2 regions of the Pseudoduganella sp. R-32 genome follow, and region 1 is predicted to be linked to the other one. Evidence: predicted binding sites of a transcription regulator. Region 1 holds the regulator's gene; the other holds the start of a gene.
What was found. Region 1 encodes LexA, which represses DNA repair genes until DNA is damaged. Its sites were predicted from a motif close to ACTGTATNNNNATACAGT; they were not measured.

Region 1 (11,226 bases):
CGCGCAGCAGGTAGGTTTCCAGCATGCCGAACTGCTCAAGGCGCAGGCCGATCTCCTTGAATAGCGGGCTCAGATCCGGCGCCTTGCTGGTGGCGACGATGTTGTTCAGCAGCGGGTCGAGGTCGACGCCGCTGATCGCCTTGCCGATGCGGACAATATCGGCCTGGTCGTATTGCTTGCCCTTGTGCCCGAACTCCTTGTACATCTCGTTCAGCAGCGTGTCGAGGCTGACCTTGCCCTTGCTGGCCTTGCGCAGTTCGACGTCCATCGCCAGGCCGGCGATCGTGCCGCCGCCGTAGACCAGCAGCCAGTTGCGGTGCTTGTCCTTCACCGCTTCGCGTACGGTGACGGTCAAGCCTTGCACGTTGCGCGCGACGTTCTGGCCGCGTGCGAGATTTTCCAGCTGCTGGATCAGCATGCTGCGGTCCATCAGCTTGTTGCGCGCCATGGTGATCACGGTGACGTAGTCGTTCACCCCTTCCTTGAACCACTCTTCGCTTTCGTTCTTCGGCACCAGCGAGTGGCCATCCCAGAAATGGGCCAGTTCGTGCGCCATTACCTTGCCCCAGATCGGACGGGCGACTTCGCTGCCGTCGTCTTTCAGGTATTGGCTGAAGGAGCCGGCAAACGCACCGCCGTCGCCGCTATCGCCCTGGTTGATCACGATCAGGAAGCGGTCGGCGACCGGTCCGCGGCCATACAGCTTCTGGTAGCTGTTCATCTGCTTGTCGATCATGGAGATGAAGGCGTCGCGACGCTTCCAGTACTGCTTGCCCATCACCAGCGTCATTTCAACACCGCCCGCCTTGAAGGTTTCCGCGTGAGCCGTGCCGAAGAAGAAGGCGTTGTTCACCAGTTCACGCCGCGACTCGACCAAAAAGGTGCCCGGCTTGCCGGTGCTGCGCCAAGGCGTATTGGCTTTCCATCCTATCGGCAGGTCGAATGTGACTTCGGTTTGCCCGAGCATTTTCTCGCCGGGGACGATGAACAATGGATAGCCGACCGACATCAAGCCTTCGTCGGTGTGATAGGACACTTCTTCGTTCCCGCCCGGCCATTGGTATTTGTCGTGCTCCAGCCGGATGTCGTAAGACAGGCGCAGGCGGCGGTCGCCGTCCACGTCGTATTCGCCTTCGCCCTTGTCTTTCAGGACGACGGCATTGCCGGCCATGTCGTGCACTTGCAGTTTTTCGATCAGGTCGGCTTGGCCGTTTTTGAGCTGCGGTATCGGCATGCAGTTGAACAGCGCGAGGTCGCGGCCCTCGACCCAGACGTCGGCTTCGACGTGGGCGCGTTTGGCATCCTTGTCGATGCTGAGGCGGTAGTGGTTGGCCTGGTTGTCGAAGGCGAACGCGGATTGCGCCGCCAGCATCGCAGCTGCGATGCAGAAAGGCTTGAACATCAAATCTCCCCGGTTGTGGTGTGCTTTTTGTGACTGTAAGTGAGCGCAGCCACCCGGGGAGCGTGGCTGCGACGAAATGCAGGATTGGCTAGACAGGCTGCAGGTTTAGCGTAGCGCTTTTTCCACAACGGCCTTCATGGCAGGCATGGCGCAGCGCAGCGCTGCGTGGCCACAGTCGGTGTCAAGCACGGTGGCTTCTTCCTTGCGCAGCTTGGAGAAGGCGATTGCCGGCCCAGGGTTGACCAAGTGGTCTTGGGCTGCATTGATCGGGACCAGTCGCGCCTTGATGCGCGGCGCCGCGTCTTCCAGCTTGCCGCCCTGGGCGATATCGTGGCCCAGTACAGCGCGGATCTGCCAGAGGGAATTGTTGGCGTCAGTGCCGTCAGGATCGGAGGCCTGGCTCTCGCGGAAGAATTTTTCAAAGTCCTTCGGCGCGGTGCGTGCGCTGCGATGCGCCGGGCTGTCGAAGTTCATTGCGAACAGCAGGTTATACATTGGCAGCGCCGGGTTCTGGGCATAGCGGCCGCCTGCGTAGGCTGGCTCGTCAAGTACCGACTTTTCAACGATGCGCAGGAACAGCATGTCGGACGATGTCAGTCGCGGTGTGCCCGCGATGGGAATGGCTACGTCCATGAAGCCCGGGTAGCTGGCGGCCCATTGGAAGGCCTGCATGCCGCCCATCGAGTAGCCCATGACGGCGTGAAGGTGCTTGATGCCCAGTTTTTCGGTCAGGAGCTTGTGCTGGCTGGCGACCATGTCGCGTACCGAGAACTGCGGAAAGGAGGGGCCGGGTTGGGTCTTGCTGTTTGAAGGGGAGCAGGATACGCCATTGCCCAGTGCATCGACCACGATCACGTACCATGGCGCCGGATCGAACAGGGCGCCGCTTTGCAGCATCCCTGCCGCATCGCGGCTGGTGCCGGTGTGCCAGGTCGTGAACAGGATGACGTTTGATTTGTCAGCGTTGAGGGTGCCGAAAGTACGGTAGCCGATCGAGCAATCGTTGATGGTGGCTTTGTTTTCAAGCTGCAGGTCGCCCATGTTGGCGAACTGCTGTTGCGGGGCGGCGGCGTATGCGGTGGAAATGGACAGCGCCAAGGCGCACAGGATCGAGCTGATACGGCGGACGTGCATGTGATCTCCTCTCCTTTTTTCGATGCAAGAAGGATAACTCGAGCGGCCCTTGTCTTGGAACCCGAGTGCGACAGAATGCAGAAATGGGGGCGCAGGCTGGCTTAAAACGGCGCGCGGGCCAGCGGAGGGGCAGGGATTGCGCCAGCCGGGCCAGCGCGGGAGAAAGGCCCAGGGCGCACGTCGCACCCCGAGCGCAGGACGGTCTTAGTGCCAGGTTCGCATCAGGCCAACGGCCAGGCCTTCCAGGGCGAAGTCGTCTTCTTCGGTCACTGTGATCACCTTGAAGTCCGGATTTTCCGGCAGCAGTTCGATCTTGCTGCCGGTTTTGCGGTAGGTCTTGACGGTGACATCGTTGCCGATGCGAGCCACCACGACCTGGCCATTGCGGGCGCTGTCGGTCTTTTTCACGGCCAGCAGGTCGCCGTCCATGATGCCGATGTCGCGCATCGATTCACCGCGCACCTTCAGCAGGAAGTCCGGCTTGGCCGAGAACAGCTTGGGGTCGACGCTGTAGGTGGTCTCCAGGTTTTCCTGGGCCAGGATGGGCGAGCCGGCGGCGACGCGGCCGATCAGCGGCAGGGAAACCAGCATGCCGGCCGGGACGGCTGGCATGTCGTCGAATTCGACATTGGCACGAGCGGCCGGGCGCGGCGCTGCTGCACCGGTCGCCGGGCCGCCGAAGTTGCCGGTCAGGCGAATGCCGCGCGAGGTGCCGGCGGTAATTTCGATGGCGCCCTTGCGTTGCAGGGCTTTCAAGTGTTCTTCTGCAGCATTGGCGGACTTGAAGCCAAGCTCCGCCGCGATTTCGGCGCGGGTAGGCGGGAAGCCGGTGCTGTCGATCGCATCCTTGATCAGGTTGAGGATCTGTTCTTGTCGTGCTGTGAGCTTGATCATGGCGCTATGGTGAACTGTGGATATAGACAGTCTGTATTTTTGTACAGTATGAAAGGAATTGCAAGCAAATTTGTTGCAATGACAGAAAATATTCGGCTTAATAATGTTTCGACAACCATTGGAGGGCAGGATGGGACGGTTTGCTTTCTTGCTGGCGGCGGGGATTTCCTTGTTCGGTGCCGTGATTCATTTCGCGGCGCCTTGGCTGGGGCCGGAGTGGTATGCCTTCCTGCAGGCGCCGCCCAAGGTCGTTGCATCAGCCCGCGCCGGGACGTGGTTCGCGCCGGCTGGCGCGGTAGTCATAGGGGCCTTGATGTTGATCTGCTCCTTGTATGCGCTGGCTGGCGCAGGGCGCTTGCGCTGGTTGCCATTTGCGCAAATGGCGCAGGGCACGATTGCTGCGATTTGCCTGCTGCGCGGGCTGCTGGTGGTGCCTTACTTGTACAAATTCCCCGATCGTGTGTGGACGTTTGATGTGGTCGCCTCCCTGGTCTGGCTGGCGGCCGGGCTCGGGTTCCTCGCCGGGATCTTGCAATCGTCTGAGGCGACGCAGCCTGCCATGGCGGCGAGGGGCGAAGCCTCAGGCGATTAAGCCGCAGGCAAGCAGCGCGTCATCCAGGGTTCTTACCCGGAGCAATGCAAGGGCGCAGCTTCCAGGCGGCGTCGACTGGTCCATGCCCCGGCATGCCAGCCCAGCGGGCAGGGGGCTTTGCGCGCCATCAGTAAACCTTGAGCCGGCCGGCAAAGTCTGCTATGCTTGCGGGCTTACCTCTTCCCACACCCGTCTTGACGCCGGGGTGGGCTATATTCACAGTCCTTAAGGGAGTTATTAATGCGTCACTACGAAATCGTATTTATCGTCCACCCGGACCAAAGCGAGCAAGTGCCCGCGATGATCGAACGTTACAAGACCAGCGTGACCTCGCGCGGCGGTAACGTGCACCGTGTTGAAGATTGGGGCCGCCGTCAAATGGCGTACTCGATCCAGAAACTGGCCAAGGCACACTACATCTGCCTGAACATCGAATGCGACAACGAGACCCTGGTTGAGCTGGAAACCGCATTCAAATTCAATGATGCCGTGCTGCGTCACCTGACCGTCAAGATGAAGAAAGCGGAAACCGCTCCTTCCCCGATGATGAAGTCGGTCCAGCGTGAAGACGCGGCCAAGAGCCATCGCGCCGAAGCCCCAGCAGCTCCTGCAGCGGCCTAATTCCTGACAGGAGACGGTCTGTACAACCAGCTCCGGGTTACCGCCCTGATCGCCGAACGGGATGAGATTCGATACACCCCGGCCGGCCTGCCGATTGTGAATGCAAGCTTGCAGCACAGTTCGCAGCAGACAGAGGCAGGCATTGCCCGACTGACCGAGTTTGAAGTCCCTGCCGTTGCGGCAGGTGAGTTGTCAAAACGATTCAGTCAGGCGCCCCTTGGAGGCTTGTACGAGTTCACCGGTTTCCTGGCCAAGAAGAACCGCAATAGCAGAACCCTGGTGTTTCACATCATTGATTTTCGTGCTGTCTAAACAGCGCAATTTTTAAATACAGGAGCCTAAAATGGCATTCGGTAAAAAGTTCGACAAAAACAAGCTCAAGCTGAAAGAAAAGCGCAAGCAACAAAACCCACTGTTCAAGCGCAAGAAGTTCTGCCGCTTCACCGCCGCTGGCGTTGAGCAAGTGGACTACAAAGACGTAGACACCCTGAAAGATTTCATCCAGGAAAACGGCAAGATCATGCCAGCACGCCTGACCGGCACCAAGGCGCACTACCAGCGCCAAGTTGACACCGCGATCAAGCGCGCCCGCTACCTGGCCCTGCTGCCATACACCGATCTGCACCACGCTTAATTAGCGATCAGATCAGAGATCCTGGAGAATTAATATGCAAATCATCCTGCTGGAAAAAGTTGTTAACGTCGGCAACCTGGGCGACGTGGTGAAAGTGAAAGACGGCTACGCCCGTAACTTCCTGATCCCTCAGAAACTGGCACGCCGCGCTACCGCTGCTGCTGTTGCTGAATTCGAAGCCAAGCGCGCCGAACTGGAAAAAGCTGCTGCCGCCAAGCTGGCTGCTGCCCAAGCCCAAGGCGAGAAGCTGAACGGCATGACCGTGACCGTGTCGCAGAAAGCCGGCGTTGACGGCCGCCTGTTCGGTTCCGTGACCAACTTCGACATCGCTGAAGCCCTGACCAAAGCTGGCTTCGCAGTGGAAAAGTCCGCTGTGCGCCTGCCAACCGGTCCTCTGAAAACCACCGGCGAGTTCCCAGTGGCTGTTGCCCTGCACACCGACGTGGTCGCAGAAGTGACCGTGGCTGTTGTTGGCGAAGCTGCTTAATCAGCGTCGTAAATACAGCAAGAAAGCCGGGTTCGCCCGGCTTTTTTTATTTTCAGGGATTATTACGGCGTTGCCGAAGCAGGTATAATGCGCGCCATGAACGCCGCACCCCAGTCCGACCCACAAGTCGATTCCCTCCGCATCCCGCCGCACTCGATCGAGGCAGAGCAATCTGTCATCGGTGGTTTGTTGCGTGACAACGCGGCGTGGGACCGTATTGCGGACTTCATGAATGCGGAAGACTTCTACCGCTACGACCACCGCATCATCTTCGAGCAGATGATTCGCCTGATTAACTCGGGCAAGCCGGCCGACGTGGTGACCGTGTTCGAGGCCCTCAGCATGCTGGGCAAGGCGGAAGAGGTGGGCGGCATGGCCTACCTGAACGCCATGGCGCAGAACACCCCTTCGGCCGCCAATATCCGCCGCTATGCGGAAATCGTGCGTGACCGCGGCGTGCTGCGCAAGCTGATTACCGTGGCCGACGAAGTGTCGGGCAACGCCTTCAGCCCGCAGGGCAAGGACGTGAAGCAGATCCTGGACGAGGCGGAAGCAAAGATTTTCGCCATCGCCGAAGCCGGTTCGCGCGGCGCCGCCGGTTGGCTGCCGGTGCAGCCGCTGCTGACCCAGGTGGTGGAGCGTATCGACGAACTGTATTCGCGCGACTCCAGCTCCGAAATCACCGGCGTGCCGACCGGCTGGACCGACCTGGATAAAATGACTTCCGGCCTGCAGCCTGGCGACATGGTGGTTGTTGCTGGCAGGCCATCAATGGGCAAGACCGCATTTTCCATGAACATCGCCGAAAACGTGGCGGTGGAGGCGGGCCTGCCGGTCGCCGTGTTCTCGATGGAGATGGGCGGCGTGCAGCTGGCCATGCGTATGCTTGGCTCGGTCGGCCTGCTGGACCAGCACCGCCTGCGTACCGGCAAACTGATCGACGAGGATTGGCCGCGCCTGACGCACGCCATCCAGAAAATGAATGAAGCCCAGGTCTACATCGACGAGACCCCGGCACTGAACCCGATCGAGATGCGCGCCCGTGCGCGTCGCCTGGCCCGCCAATGCGGCAAGCTGGGCCTGATCGTGGTCGACTACCTGCAACTGATGCAGGGCAGCCAGCCGGGCGACAACCGCTCGGCCGAGATCTCCGAGATCTCGCGTTCCCTGAAGGGACTGGCCAAAGAGCTGCATTGCCCCGTCATTGCGCTATCCCAGCTGAACCGCTCGCTGGAACAACGTCCCAATAAACGTCCCGTTATGTCCGACCTGCGCGAATCCGGCGCTATCGAGCAGGACGCGGACGTGATCATTTTCCTGTATCGCGACGAAGTCTATAACCCGGACTCGCCGGATAAAGGTACCGCCGAGATCATTATCGGCAAGCAGCGTAACGGTCCAATCGGTGCGGTGCGCCTGACCTGGATCGGTGCGTACACCAAGTTTGGCAATTACACCGGTAACCTGTCGATCTACCAAGGCGACTGATTACCAGGCGGGCCACGCTGGGTGGCCATGCTGCAGTATCTACGAATCAACCAACGGAGAACAAAAATGTTTGGACGCTTGATGCCCTCGGAGGGCAAATTCTTTGACATGTTTAACCAGCATGCCGAACTTTGCGTGAAGGGCGCCAAAGAGATGCTGGGCCTGATGGCCAATTTCGACGACCTGGAAAACCGTGTCCACGCCATCGAAAGCATCGAAAAGCAGGCTGACAAGATCACCTACCAGGCGGTGGACCTGCTGCACAAAACTTTCATCACCCCGCTGGACCGCGACGACATCCACAAGCTGATCACCAAGATGGACGACATCCTGGACCTGATGGAAGACGCCGCCCAGACCGTGTCGCTGTACGACCTGCACTCCGTCACCCCGGAAGCCAAGCGCCTGGCCGAACTGGTCCTGGCCTGCACCGAAAAGGTGAAGGATGCCGTGGCCCTGCTGTCGAACATGGACAATGCGTCCCGGATCGTCGGCATCTGCGAAGAGATCGACCGCCTGGAATCGGACGCCGACCACGTGATGCGCGCTGCCATGTCCAAGCTGTTCCGCGACGAACCGGACGTGCGCAACCTGATCAAGATGAAGGCTATCTACGAGATCCTGGAAACCGTCACCGACCGCTGCGAAGATGTTGCCAACATCATCGAAGGCATCATCGTCGAAAACGCATAATTAAAAAGATCATTTCATGAGCAACCTCGAAATTAGCATCTGGGCGCTGGGGGCACTGGTCTTCCTCGCACTGGTGTTCGACTTCATGAACGGCTTCCACGACGCCGCGAATGCGATCGCCACGGTGGTGTCCACCGGCGTGCTGAAACCGCAGACCGCCGTGATGATGGCTGCCTTTTTCAACTTCATCGCGATATTCGTGGTCGGCCTGAAAGTGGCGACCACCATCGGCAAGGGAACCATCGAACCCTCGGTGATCGACCATTACGTCATCTTCGGCGCGCTGATAGGGGCGATCGTCTGGAACGTGATCACCTGGTACTACGGCATTCCATCCTCGTCCTCGCACGCCCTGATCGGCGGCCTGGTGGGCGCAGCGGTGGCCAAGTCCGGTACCGGCGCGCTGATCTCCGGCGGCTTGATCAAGACCGTGGTGTTCATCGTCGTGGCGCCGCTGCTGGGCTTCGTGCTTGGTTCGCTGATCATGCTGATCGTGTCGTGGGTCTTTGTGAAATCGACCCCGCGCAAAGTTGACGGCTGGTTCCGCCGGCTGCAGCTGCTGTCCGCGGCCGGCTACTCGCTGGGCCACGGCGGCAACGACGCGCAGAAGACCATGGGCATCATCTGGATGCTGCTGATCGCTTCCGGCCATGTGGCTGCCGGCGACGCGGCGCCGCCGGTGTGGGTCATCGTGGCCTGCTACGGCGCGATCTCGTTCGGCACGCTGTTCGGCGGCTGGCGTATCGTCAAGACCATGGGCCAGAAGATCACCAAGCTGAAACCGGTGGGCGGCTTCTGCGCCGAAACCGGCGGTGCGATCACCCTGCTGATGGCGTCCTTCTGGGGCGTTCCCGTCTCCACCACCCACACCATCACCGGCGCGATCGTCGGCGTGGGTTCGGCGCAGAAGATGTCGGCCGTGCGCTGGGGCGTGGCAGGAAATATCGTGTGGGCCTGGATCTTTACCATTCCTGCTTCCGCCTTCGTGGCGGCGGTGGCATGGTGGGTCGGCAAGCACATCATGTAATTCCCGAAGGGGCGCTGCGGCGCCCTTTTATTTTGCTCACAAATTCTCAAAATTGGGATATATTCTCAATTATGGGAAATTCATTCGAAGACCGCCTGGTGCGGCGCCTGGCCGGCTTGCGCGAAGAGCGCATGCTGTCGCTGGAGGAACTGGCTGCGCAGAGCGGCATCAGCCGCGCTACCTTGTCGCGCCTGGAGCGCGGCGAAACCAGCCCGACGGCGGAAATGCTGGGCAAGCTGTGCGCTGTTTACGGCATGCCGATGTCGCGCCTGATCGCGGAAGTGGAGCAGGCGCCGGTGCAGTTGATCCGCCGCGCCGAGCAGGCCGAGTGGCACGATCCGGCCACCGGATTCGTGCGCCGCATGGTGTCGCCGCCGGCGCGCGGCTTCCGGGCGGAGATGATCGAAGGACGGCTGCCGCCCGGCGCCGTGATCGAATACGCGCAGCCGCCGGTGAATGGCCTGGAGCAGCATATGTGGATGCTGTCGGGGGTGCTGGACTACACCATCGACGGCAGCCTGCACCGGCTGCAGCCGGGCGATTGCCTGCGCTTCCACCTGCATGGTGCGACGCGTTTTTCCTGTCCCGGGCCGGACCAGGCCCATTACCTGATTGCGATATGCGAACCATAGAACAACTGGATGGCGCCGGAGTGCTGGCGCACGCCGATCAATTGGCGGAAGTGCTGCGTGCCTGCGTGCTGGCCGGCGCCAGCGTAGGATTCGAACTGCCATGCCCGCGCGAGGAGGCGCGGGCGTTCTGGCTTGGCCTGCATGACGCCGTGGGGCGCGGCGAGCGCCGGCTGTTCATCGTGCGCGGCGCGGACGGGCGGATCGACGGTACGCTGCAACTGGTGCTGGCCGCCATGCCGAACAGCCGCCACCGCGCAGAACTGTCCAAGATGCTGGTGCACCCGCGCGCCCGCCGCCAAGGCGTGGCGCAGGCGTTGGTGCGTCACGCGGAGGCGACAGCGCGTGCCCTGGGCCGCACGCTGATCGTGCTCGACACCTGCAGCGGTGAACCGGCGGAAGGCATGTACCTGAAGCTTGGCTATGAGCGCTGCGGCGAGATCCCGCAATTCGCTACCATGCCGGACGGGCGCCTTGGCGCGACGACTTTCATGTACAAGCTGCTGCCGGGCGAGGCGGATGCGCTGGTGTTGACAGCGAAACTGGATGGCACGCTGCAGGCGATCACCGGCGACCGCGGCCGCACGCTTTAGGCCGGGTCGTGGCAGACCACGCACAGCTTGTTGCCGTGCGGGTCGCGGAAGTAGGCGCCGTAATAGTCGGGATGGTAGTGCGGTCGCAGGCCGGGCGGCCCTTCGCAGCTGCCGCCATGGGCCAGCGCCGCGGCGTAGGCGGCGTCGACGACCGCTCGCGATGGCGCCGCCAGGGCCACCATCTGGCCGTTGCCGGCGCCTGCCGCTTGGCCGTCGAACGGGCGGCCGACCAGGAATAGCGGACGGCCGCCTTCTGCCGGCTGCCAGCCGGCCCAGGGCCGCGTATCGTCGCGGAAGCGCAGCTTGTGGCCCAAGGCCGCCATCACGGCGCCATGGAAGCGGAAGGCTGCCTCGAAATCGGCGGCACCCAGGAAGATGTGGGAGATCATTTGATGCACACCTGGCGCACGGCCTTGATATCGGTAATACCCAGCAGGACCTTTTCGATCCCGTCCATTTTCAAAGTCAGCATGCCGTCTTCCAGCGCGGCCGCCAGCAACTGCGCGACGCGCGCATGCTCCTGCAGCAGCTTTTTCACGCGGTCGGTGCCGATCATCAATTCGTGCAGGCCGACGCGGCCGCGGTAGCCCTTGTTGCACTGTTCGCAGCCGACCGGCCGGTATAGCGTGAAGCGGCCTTCGGCGTCGGCATAGCGCTCGCGCCAGCCTGCCACTACCTGCTGGCGCGCGGCCAGCGCGTCACGCTGGAACGCGGAAGTGTTCTGCAGTTCTTCGCAGTATTCAGACAGCAGCAGGTCGAGTTCCGCTTCGCCCGGCTGGTAAGCCTCCTTGCAATTGCCGCACAAGCGCTTGGCCAGGCGCTGCGCCAGGATGCCGAGCAGCGCATCGGCGAAATTGAACGGGTCCATGCCCATGTCGAGCAGGCGCACCACCGATTCCGGCGCGCTGTTGGTGTGCAGGGTGGAGAACACCAGGTGGCCGGTCAGCGAAGCTTCGATGCCCATGCTGACGGTTTCCTTGTCGCGCATCTCGCCGACCATAATGATGTCCGGGTCGGCGCGCAGGAAGGCGC
Region 2 (11,226 bases), 850 kb from region 1:
CGACCGTACGGCACTCGAATGCGCCATACAGCGAATCGCCGGCCTTGAAGGTGAACTGCGCAGGATCGTGGCCGACGCCGGACCGTGCGCGCACCCAGCCTTTTTCGGAAATGATTACGGTGACCGGTTCGTCGGCCACCTTCTGTTCAACGACAGCCTTCTGCGCTTCCTCGATCAGGGTGCGGCGTGCGTCGCCGTAAGTCTTGGCGTCGCCGTCGATTTCCTTGATGACCAGGCGGCGCAGAGTGGACGGATTGTCCAGCACGTCCTGCAGGCCTTCGCGCTCCTTGCGCAGCTCGGCCAGTTCCTGTTCGATCTTGATCGCTTCCAGGCGTGCCAGTTGGCGCAAACGGATTTCCAGGATGTCTTCAGCCTGGCGGTCCGACAGCTTGAAGCGTTCGATCAGCGCCGCCTTCGGCTCGTCCGAATTGCGGATGATGGCGATGACCTCATCGATGTTCAGCAGGACGATCTGGCGGCCTTCCAGGATGTGGATGCGCTCATCGACCTTGTTCAGGCGGAACTGGGTGCGGCGGGTCACGGTGGCGAAGCGGAATTCAATCCACTCGCCCAGGATTTCGCTGATGCCTTTCTGGCGCGGGCGGCCATCGCCGCCGATCATCACCAGGTTCATCGACGCTGAAGTCTCCAGCGAGGTGTGCGCCAGCAGCATGTGCATGAACTCGGTCTGGTTCTGGTTCTTCGATTTAGGCTCGAACACCAGGCGCACAGCGGCCTCGCGGCCGGATTCGTCGCGCACCTTGTCCAGCTGGCCAAGCAGCAGGCCCTTCAGCGCAACCTGTTCCGGCGATAGGGCTTTCTTGCCCAGTTTGACCTTTGGATTGGTCAGCTCTTCGATTTCTTCCAGCACCTTCTGCGATGAAGTACCTGGGGGAAGTTCGTATACAACTGCCTGCCACTGGCCGCGCGCCAGTTCTTCGATCTTCCAGCGAGCGCGTACCTTCATCGAGCCGCGGCCGGACGCGTACATGTCGTCCAGTTGCGCGCGCGGAGTGATCAACTGGCCGCCGCCAGGGAAGTCCGGGCCCGGGATCAGTTCCATCAGTTCCGCGTGGCTGATCTTCGGATTGCGGATCATCGCCACGGCAGCTTTCGCCACCTCGGTCAGGTTGTGCGAAGGGATTTCGGTCGCCAGGCCCACAGCGATACCGGAGGCGCCGTTCAGCAGCACCATCGGCAGGCGCGCCGGCAGCAGGGCCGGTTCTTCGTACGAGCCGTCGTAGTTCGGGATGAAGTCCACGGTGCCCTGGTCGATTTCGTCCAGCAGCAGTCGCGAGATCGGGGGCAAGCGGGCTTCGGTGTATCGCATTGCCGCTGCGCCGTCGCCGTCGCGCGAGCCGAAGTTACCCTGGCCGTCGATCAGCGGATAGCGCAGCGAGAAATCCTGCGCCATGCGCACCAGCGCGTCGTACACCGACTGGTCGCCGTGCGGGTGCAATTTACCCAACACGTCGCCGACCACGGTGGCGGACTTGCGCGGCTTGGCGGTCGGGCCCAGGCCCAGTTCATTCATCGAGTACAGGATGCGGCGCTGCACCGGCTTCTGGCCGTCGCACACGTCCGGCAGGGCGCGGCCCTTGACCACGGAAATGGCGTAATCCAGGTAGGCGCGCTCGGCGAAGGTCGAAAGGGTCAGCGATTCGCCGCCGTCATCACCGCCGCTGCCGCCATTTGGCGGCAGTTCCGGGGTTGGTTCGTCAAAGAGATTTGCTTGAGTCATAGTTTTTACTTTCTAACTGGTAATTCGGCCGGGTGGCCGTCCCGTCTGACCCGCGGAGTCAGACACCAGGCCCGCACCGGTCGCGTACCAGTGTCTGACCCCGCGGGTCAGACACTGCTTTACCGGTTTTAGATATCCGCTTCCACTTCGTTGCCGTGTTCTTCAATCCACGCGCGGCGGGCGGCGGCTTCGCCTTTGCCCATCAGCATATTGAAGCGCGAGGAGGAGTAGCTGTGGTCGAAATCGCCCAGCGACACCGGCAGCAGGCGGCGGGTGTCCGGGTTCATGGTGGTTTCCCACAGCTGCTCGGCGTTCATCTCGCCCAGGCCCTTGAAGCGGGAGATGGTCCAGGAGCCTTCCTTCAAGCCGTCCTTGCGCAGCTTGTCTTCAATGGCCACCAGTTCGCCGTCGTCCAGCGCATACAGCTTCTGGATCGGCTTCTTGCCGCGCGCCGGTGCGTCAACGCGGTACAGCGGCGGACGCGCCACGCAGATGTGGCCCTTGTCGATCAGGGCAGGGAAGTGGCGGAAGAACAGGGTAAGCAGCAGCACCTGGATGTGGGAGCCGTCGACGTCCGCATCGGAGAGAATGCAGATTTTGCCGTAACGCAGGCCAGACAGGTCAGGCGAATCGCCATGATTGTGCGGATCGACGCCGATCGCCACCGCGATGTCGTGGATTTCGTTGTTGGCGTACAGGCGGTCGCGGTCAGTCTCCCAGGAGTTCAGCACCTTGCCCCGCAGCGGCAGGATGGCCTGGAACTCCTTGTCGCGGCCCATCTTGGCCGAACCGCCCGCCGAGTCGCCCTCGACCAGGAACAATTCGGTGCGGGTCATTTCGTCCGATTCGCAATCGGTCAGCTTGCCCGGCAATACAGCCACGCCTGACGACTTCTTCTTCTCGACCTTCTGCGCGGAGCGCAGGCGCGATTGGGCTTGCTTGATCACCAGCTCCGCCAGCTTCTTGCCGTAGTCGATGTGCTGGTTCAGCCACAGTTCCAGCGCGGGCTTGGAGAAGGTCGATACCAGGCGCACCGCATCGCGCGAGTTCAGGCGCTCCTTGATCTGGCCCTGGAATTGCGGGTCCAGCACCTTGGCCGACAGCACGAAGGAAGCGCGGGCAAACACGTCTTCCGGCAGCAGCTTCACGCCTTTCGGCAGCAGCGAGTGCAGCTCGACGAAGTTCTTCATTGCGCCGAACAGGCCTTCGCGCAGGCCCGATTCGTGGGTGCCGCCGTTCGGGGTCGGAATCAGGTTGACGTAGGATTCGCGCACCACGGCGCCTTCCTCGGTCCATGCCACCACCCAGGACGCGCCTTCGCCTTCGGCAAAGCCTTCCGCATCAGGGGTGGCGAACTGCTCGCCCTCGAACAGGGGGATCAGGGTTTCGCCGCCGGAGGTGGTTTGCGCCAGTTGCTCGTTCAGGTAGCCGCGCAGGCCGTCCTTGTACATCCAGGTCTGTTCGTCGCCGGTCTTGGCATTCTTCAGCGTGACCGATACGCCGGGCAGCAGCACGGCCTTGGAGCGCAGCAGGCGTTGCAGCTCGACCTGCGAGATCAGCGGCGAATCGAAATACTTCGCATCCGGCCAGGCGGTCACGCGGGTACCGGACTTCTTGCCATCCTTCGGCGCCGGCTGGGAGCTCAATGGCTCGACCAGGTCGCCGTGTTCGAAGGCGATCTGGTGGAAACCGTTGCCGGCGTCGTCTTTACGCCACACTGCAATTTCCAGGCGCTTGGACAGCGCGTTGGTGACGGATACGCCGACACCGTGCAAGCCACCCGAGAAGGCGTAAGCGCCGCCCGAGCCCTTGTCGAACTTGCCGCCCGCGTGCAGGCGGGTAAAGACGATTTCCACCGTCGGCACGTTTTCTTCAGGATGCAAGCCGACCGGAATACCACGGCCGTCGTCTTCGACGGTGATGGAACCGTCGGCATTCTGCGTCACGATGATGTTTTTGCAATGGCCGCCCAATGCTTCGTCCGAGGCATTGTCGATCACCTCCTGGATGATGTGCAGCGGGTTCTCGGTGCGGGTGTACATGCCCGGGCGCTGCTTGACGGGTTCCAGTCCTTTGAGGACGCGGATAGATGATTCGCTGTAGTCGGAAACTGGTTTTTTAGTGGCCATACGTGTTATTGGTAATGCAAAGTGCTGTGATTATATACAGTATTTTCCGGTTTGACGGATCGCATGCTTGCGCATTCTATCCGCTACGGCCGGTGGCGCAAGGGAATCGCAGCGTTAAAATGGGTTTTATGACTACAGATCGGCGCCCGTTCGCAGTCAGGCTGGTCGGCTTCCCCCAGGAAGCCGAGCGCGCGCTCGCGCTGGGACTGGCCAAGGCGCCCGCCGACGGACCGGCCTATCTCTGCCTGACCGAAGACAGCCTGCAGGACCCTGATATTTACCTGGCCAACGGCACGGAACTGAAAGCGCTGGCAGCCATCGCATCGTTGGCTGCAGGCGACATCCGGCCGGCGCTGGTGCTGGGAGCGACCGGCGTGCTCCTGCCATATCCGAACCTGCCGCTACCAGTGCAGTGGAGCGCCATGTATGCGGAACTGGGCCGCCTGCTCCAGCGCCGCGCCGACGTGCTGGCCGGCCTGTCGGCTTCCGTCGATTCGCTGGTACCCGAGCGTCGGCGCCGCGAGCGGCTCGACCTCGATCTGACCGATCCCGCTGTCTATGAAAAGATGCGCAAGCCGCGCCGCGAGGGCGCCGTGCTGTGCGTCGATGCCAACGCCAATTTCAGCGAGCAGCTGGGCCAGTCCCTGAAACAGTTCGGCACTGCGGTGCTGTGGGCGGTGGACGGTGTGGCAGCGCTGACGCATTGCCGCCAGCAGCCGGTGGCTGTGGTACTGATCGACTTCGCCGCCCCGATCATTGACCATTACCTGCTGTGCGCCCAACTGCGCAGCCTGGAGGCGCAACCCGAAGTGATCTTCCTGGTGCAGTCGGCCCACGACTACGACCTGACGCGCGGACGTGCCGCCGGCGCCGCCGGCATGCTGGACAAGCCGCTGGCTGAACACCAGGTGCAGGCGGTGCTGCGCAAATTCATGCGGCTGTAGGTATTTTTATGCGGCGTTGATTTGTCGCTGCCTTCTATTTAGACCGTTTTTACGCGCCGATCGATACGCTTTCGTCACCTTCTTTTTGACGAAAGCGAATGTATGAAGAACGCGTTATTCCTGGCGGCGGCGATGCTGTCCGCTCCTGCCTTTGCCAATGATCTGAGCTTCAACGCTGCGCTGGCCAGCGATTACCGCTATCGCGGGATCTCGCAATCGCGCCTGCAGCCCGCGTTGCAGGCCGGCGCCGATCTTGCCGACAGGGGGACAGGCTGGTACGCGGGCGCCTGGGCATCGGCCATCAACTGGACGCGCGATGCCGGTGGGGCCGGCCGCGTGGAGCTGGATATCTACGGCGGCAAGCGCGGCCAACTGACGGCAGATGTCAGCTACGACGCGGGCGTGCTGACCTATGTTTATAAGGGGCGCATCCCAGGCCTCGATAACCCTGACACGACGGAGATCCACGGCCAGCTTGGATACGGCCCGGCGACCTTGAAATACTCGCATTCCGTGACCAGCCTGTTCGGCTTCGCCGACAGCAAAAACTCCGGCTACCTGGACCTGGGCGCAAATGTCGATGCGGGCGCCGGCTACACCATCAACCTGCACGCTGGCCACCAGCGCGTGAAAAACAATGGCGTCGCCGACTACAGCGACTGGAAGCTGGGCGTGAGCAAAGACCTGGGCATCGCCAGCGTGCAGCTGGCTGCCGTCGGCACCAATGCCGGCAAGGCAGCCTACGCCTCGCCAGCCAACGGCAAGTTCCTGGGCAAGAGCGCCTTGCAGCTCACGGTCAGCCGGACCTTCTGATTTTTACACCTTGTTTACACCGCTTTGCCGAGTCTTTACACCGAATTTAGGCGTGTCTCGATAAGCTGGTTCGCATGCAAACAAGACCTTTCGGGGAACCTGATGGACATCGTTTTTATTGGCGCAATCGTCGCCTTTTTCGTGCTGGTTGTCGCCATGGCGGCCGGTTGCGACAAGCTGGGAGGGAAGCAATGAATATCTTTTATCTCATCGGCTCCGTCGCCACGGCCGGCTTGCTGGTCTACCTGCTGGCTGCCCTTCTGAAAGCGGAGGACCTGTAATATGACCCCCCAATCCTTCCTGCTGCTGGCCGTCTTCCTGCTGGTCCTGGTCGCCGCAGCGTGGCCGCTCGGCGCCTTGCTGGCTCGCGTGGCCGATGGCAGCAAAATCCCTGGCCTTGGCTGGCTGGCTGCAGTCGAAAGGCTGCTGTATCGTGCCGCTGGCGTGCCGGGCGACGAAGCGCAGCGAGGCATGGGCTGGAAGGCCTACGCCAAGGCACTTCTGGTCTTCAATCTCGTTGGCACCCTGTTTGTCTACGCTGTTCAGCGCTTGCAGGCCTGGCTGCCGCTTAACCCCCAGGGCCTGCCTGGCGTCAGTCCGGACTCCTCCTTCAATACCGCCGTCAGCTTTGTGGCCAACACCAACTGGCAAGGCTATGCGGGCGAACAGACCATGAGCTATTTGAGCCAGATGCTGGCGCTCGCCGGCCAGAACTTCTTCTCGGCGGCCACCGGCATTGCCGTGGCCTTTGCCCTGATCCGCGGTTTCGCCGCGCGCTCGGCAAAGTCGATCGGCAACTTCTGGGTCGACCTGACCCGCACCGTGCTGTACGTATTGCTGCCTTTGTCCTTTGTCTTTGCAGTATTCCTGGTCGGCCAGGGATCGATCCAGAACTTTTCCGCCTATAAGGAAGTGAACCTGGTGGAACCGGTGACTTATACCGTCCCGGGCGCCACGCCCGAGGCCCCTGCCCAAACCCAGAGCGTGGCCACGCAAACCATCGCGATGGGCCCAGTCGCTTCGCAGGAAGCGATCAAGATGCTGGGCACCAATGGCGGCGGCTTCTTCAACGCCAACTCGGCGCACCCGTATGAGAACCCGACGCCGCTGTCCAACTTCGCACAGATGCTCGCCATCTTCCTGATCCCCGCCGCGCTGTGCTTTACCTTTGGCCGCCTGGTGGGCGATCGCCGCCAGGGTTGGGCCGTGCTGGGCGCTATGACCATCATGTTCGTGGTCGCAGCTACCGGCATCACCGCTGCGGAGCAGGCCGCGCAACCGGCACTGCAAGCAATGGGCGTCGACCAGTCAGCCACGTCATTGCAGGCTGGCGGCAATATGGAAGGCAAGGAAACGCGTTTCGGCATCGCCGCCACAAGCCTGTTCGCCACCGTGACCACGGCTGCATCCTGCGGCGCCGTGAACGGCATGCACGATTCCTTCACGCCCTTGGGCGGTGCAGGGCCGATGCTGCTGATGCAGCTGGGGGAAGTGGTGTTCGGTGGCGTGGGCTCTGGCCTGTACGGCATGCTGGTCTTCGCCATCATGGCGGTGTTCATCGCCGGCCTGATGATCGGCCGCACCCCGGAATACCTGGGCAAGAAGATTCAGTCGTATGAAATGAAAATGACGTCGATCGCCATCCTGGTGACGCCGACCCTGGTGCTGGTGGGGACCGCCATCGCCGTCATGCTGGAAGCGGGCAAGGCCGGCGTTGCCAATCCGGGCGCGCATGGTTTCTCCGAGATCCTATATGCCTTCAGCTCGGCCGCCAACAATAACGGCAGCGCCTTCGCCGGGCTTTCCGCCAATACGCCGTTCTACAACATCATGCTGGCCGTCGCCATGTGGTTTGGCCGCTTCGCGATGATCGTGCCGGTGCTGGCGATAGCCGGCTCGCTGGCCTCCAAACAGCGGCTTCAGGCCAACGCCGGCACCATGCCGACCCATGGCCCGATGTTCGTAATGCTGCTGGTAGCCGTGGTGCTGCTGGTGGGCGTGTTGAATTACGTTCCTTCGCTGGCGCTTGGCCCGGTGATCGAACACCTGCAATTGTATAAATAAGGAGTGCACACCATGTCGCAATCCCAGGCGATTCCACTCGCCCAACCAGGCCAGCGCCTCAAGCTGCTCGATTCGCAACTGGTGGTTCTTGCCATCGCCGATGCGTTCCGCAAGCTGAGTCCCGCGGTCCAATTGCGCAGCCCCGTGATGTTTGTCGTCTATATCGGCAGCATCATTACCACGCTGCTTTACATCCAGGCGCTGAACGGCGTGGGCGAGGCCAGCTCCGGCTTTATCCTTGCCATAGCCGTGTGGCTGTGGTTCACCGTGTTGTTCGCAAATTTTGCTGAAGCGCTGGCCGAAGGCCGCAGCAAGGCGCAGGCGGCTTCGCTGCGCAGCCTGAAGCAGAGCGTGATGTCGAAGCGCCTCGCGGCGCCACAACATGGCACCGCCTGGTTGCCATGCCCGGCCACCGACCTGCGCAAGGGTAACTACGTGCTGGTGGAGGCCGGCGACATCATACCGATCGACGGCACCGTGATCGAAGGCGTGGCCTCGGTGGACGAAAGCGCCATTACCGGCGAGTCCGCGCCGGTCATCCGCGAATCGGGCGGCGACTTTTCTTCCGTTACCGGCGGCACCCGCGTGCTGTCCGACTGGCTGGTGGTACAGGTCACCGCCAACCCGGGCGAAACTTTCCTCGACCGCATGATCGCCATGGTGGAAGGCGCCAAGCGCAAGAAGACGCCGAACGAGATCGCGCTGACGATCCTGCTCGTGGCGCTGACCATCGTGTTCCTGATCGTGACCGCGACCTTGCTGCCGTTCTCGCTGTTCTCAGTGGCGGCCGCGCAGGCGGGTTCGCCGATCACCATTACGGTGCTGATTGCGCTGCTGGTGTGCCTGATCCCGACCACCATCGGGGGCTTGCTGTCGGCCATCGGCGTGGCAGGCATGAGCCGAATGATGCAGGCCAACGTGATAGCCACCTCCGGCCGCGCGGTGGAAGCAGCTGGCGATGTCGACGTGCTGTTGCTGGACAAGACCGGCACCATCACCCTGGGCAACCGCCAGGCGTCGGCCTTCTTCGCGGCACCGGGCGTCACCGAGCGCGAACTGGCCGATGTGGCGCAACTGGCCTCGCTGGCGGATGAAACGCCGGAAGGCCGCAGCATCGTGGTGCTGGCCAAGCAGAAGTTCAATATCCGCGAACGCGAACTGTCGCCGTTGCATGCCTCCTTCATTCCGTTCTCGGCCAACACCCGCATGAGCGGTGTCGACATGGAGGGACGTGAAGTGCGCAAGGGCTCCGCCGACGCAGTGCGCAAGCATGTGGAAGCGGCCGGCCAGCAATGGCCTGCCGAAGTGGGCCGCACTGTGGAGGATGTATCGCGCCGCGGCAGCACGCCGCTGGTGGTGGCCGACAATGGCCGCGTGGTGGGCGTGGTGGAACTCAAGGATATCGTCAAGGGCGGCATCAAGGAACGCTTCGCGGAGCTGCGCCGCATGGGCATCAAGACCGTGATGATCACCGGCGACAACAAGGTGACCGCCGCTGCGATTGCGGCAGAAGCCGGCGTCGACGACTTCCTGGCCGAGGCGACGCCTGAGGATAAGTTGAAACTTATCCGCAGCTACCAGTCCGACGGCCGCCTGGTCGCCATGACCGGCGACGGCACCAACGATGCGCCCGCGCTGGCCCAGGCCGACGTCGCCGTGGCCATGAGCTCCGGCACCCAGGCTGCCAAGGAGGCAGGCAATATGGTGGACCTGGATTCGAATCCGACCAAACTGCTGGAGATCGTGGAGATCGGCAAGCAGATGCTGATGACGCGCGGCTCGCTGACCACGTTCTCGATTTCGAACGATATTGCCAAATACTTCGCGATCATCCCCGCAGCCTTCGTCGGCACCTATCCGCAACTGAAGGCGCTGGACGTCATGCACCTGGCCAGCCCCAACTCCGCCATCATGTCCGCCGTGATCTTCAACGCGCTGATCATCGTGTTCCTGATTCCGCTGGCCCTGAAAGGCGTGCGCTATCGCGCCATCGGCGCCACCGCTCTGCTGCGCCGCAACCTGCTGGTGTATGGCGCCGGCGGCCTGGTCCTGCCGTTCATCGGCATCAAATTGATCGACATGCTGCTGGCAGCGTTCAACTTCGTTTAAGCTGGAGAACAAGATGATTTCGACTATTCGTCCCGCGCTGGTGTTGTTCGGCGCACTGACCCTGGCCTGCGGCGTGATCTATCCCCTTGCCGTCACAGGCGTTGCCTCGGCGGCTTTCCCGGCCCAGGCTGGCGGTTCCATCCTGGAAGTGGACGGCAAGCCAGTCGGCTCAAAGCTGATTGGCCAGCAATTCACCTCGGCGAAGTATTTCTGGGGCCGCCCGTCGGCCACCGGCCCGATGCCCTACAACGCCAACGGCTCCGGCGGCTCCAACCAGGGCCCGCTCAACCCCGCCTTCACCGATGCTGTGCGCTCCCGCATCGAAGCGCTCAAGGCTGCCGATCCGGGCAACACGGCGCCAATCCCTGTCGACCTGGTCACGGCCTCGGGAAGCGGGCTCGATCCGGAGATCAGCGTGGCCGCTGCTGAATACCAGCTTCGGCGCGTGGCGGACGAGCGACGCATCGCACCGGACAAGGTGCGGGCGCTGATCGCCGAGCATGCGTCGGGCAAGGTCATGGGCGTCTTCGGCGAGCCGCGCGTGAACGTCCTGGCGTTGAATCTGGCGCTGGACGAGAAAACGCCGCATACTCGCTGATATGATTCCACTCGACGACGACCGGCCAGATCCCGACGCGCTGCTGGCGCAAATGCAGCAGGAGCGCAAGGCGGCGCGGGGCAAGCTGCGCATCTACTTCGGCGCGTCGGCCGGCGTCGGCAAGACCTACGCCATGCTGTCGGCCGCCCGCAAGTTGCAGGCGGCCGGGCAGCTGGTGCTGGTCGGCGTCATCGAGACCCACGGCCGCAGCGAAACGGCGGCGCTGCTGGAAGGGCTGGACGTACTGCCGCTTCGGGCAATTGCCTATCGCGGCAAGATCCTGAACGAGTTCGATATCGATGCCGCCCTGGCGCGCCGCCCGCCGCTGGTCCTGATCGACGAACTGGCGCACTCCAACGCGCCGGGCTCGCGCCATCCCAAACGCTGGCAGGACGTGGAAGAACTGCTGGAAGCCGGCATTGATGTCTTCAGCACCGTCAACGTGCAGCACCTGGAAAGCCTGAACGACGTGGTGGGCGGCATCACCGGCATCCAGGTCAATGAAACCGTGCCCGATACCGTGTTCGACGCCGCCGACGAAGTGGTGCTGGTCGACATCCCGGCCGACGAACTGTTGACGCGCCTGAAAGGCGGCAAGGTCTACCAGGCGCAGCAGGCCGAACGGGCCGCGAAAAACTTCTTCCGCAAAGGGAACCTGATCGCGCTGCGTGAACTGGCCCTGCGCCGCACTGCCGACCGTATCGAAGACGATGTGCGCGCCTATCGTGTCGAGCAGTCGATCGACACCATCTGGAAAACCGGCGCATCGGTGCTGGCGCTGATCGGCCCGCGCCCAGGCTGCGAGCAAGTGGTGCGCAGCGCCGCACG

Region 2: a site for LexA is predicted at 3,894-3,911, ahead of ACN9MU_RS28310 (DNA topoisomerase IV subunit B). Genes of this name have one in related genera too.

Annotation. Positions count from the first base shown of each region.
Region 1 covers NZ_CP183987.1:5,331,453-5,342,678, reverse strand. Annotated here, with positions in the region: gene ACN9MU_RS24390 (hypothetical protein) at 1-1,402, opposite strand, end outside; gene ACN9MU_RS24385 (alpha/beta fold hydrolase) at 1,508-2,536, opposite strand; gene lexA (transcriptional repressor LexA) at 2,741-3,430, opposite strand; gene ACN9MU_RS24375 (hypothetical protein) at 3,561-4,022, shown strand; gene rpsF (30S ribosomal protein S6) at 4,263-4,643, shown strand; gene priB (primosomal replication protein N) at 4,662-4,955, shown strand; gene rpsR (30S ribosomal protein S18) at 4,987-5,277, shown strand; gene rplI (50S ribosomal protein L9) at 5,312-5,764, shown strand; gene ACN9MU_RS24350 (replicative DNA helicase) at 5,861-7,252, shown strand; gene ACN9MU_RS24345 (DUF47 domain-containing protein) at 7,319-7,945, shown strand; gene ACN9MU_RS24340 (anion permease) at 7,962-8,972, shown strand; gene ACN9MU_RS24335 (helix-turn-helix domain-containing protein) at 9,044-9,604, shown strand; gene ACN9MU_RS24330 (GNAT family N-acetyltransferase) at 9,592-10,194, shown strand; gene ACN9MU_RS24325 (VOC family protein) at 10,191-10,583, opposite strand; gene ACN9MU_RS24320 (GspE/PulE family protein) at 10,580-11,226, opposite strand, start outside.
Region 2 covers NZ_CP183987.1:6,179,491-6,190,716, reverse strand. Annotated here, with positions in the region: gene parC (DNA topoisomerase IV subunit A) at 1-1,741, opposite strand, end outside; gene ACN9MU_RS28310 (DNA topoisomerase IV subunit B) at 1,870-3,870, opposite strand; gene ACN9MU_RS28305 (response regulator) at 3,999-4,814, shown strand; gene ACN9MU_RS28300 (TorF family putative porin) at 4,917-5,627, shown strand; gene ACN9MU_RS28295 (potassium-transporting ATPase subunit F) at 5,819-5,908, shown strand; gene kdpA (potassium-transporting ATPase subunit KdpA) at 5,910-7,691, shown strand; gene kdpB (potassium-transporting ATPase subunit KdpB) at 7,704-9,800, shown strand; gene kdpC (potassium-transporting ATPase subunit KdpC) at 9,814-10,398, shown strand; gene kdpD (two-component system sensor histidine kinase KdpD) at 10,400-11,226, shown strand, end outside.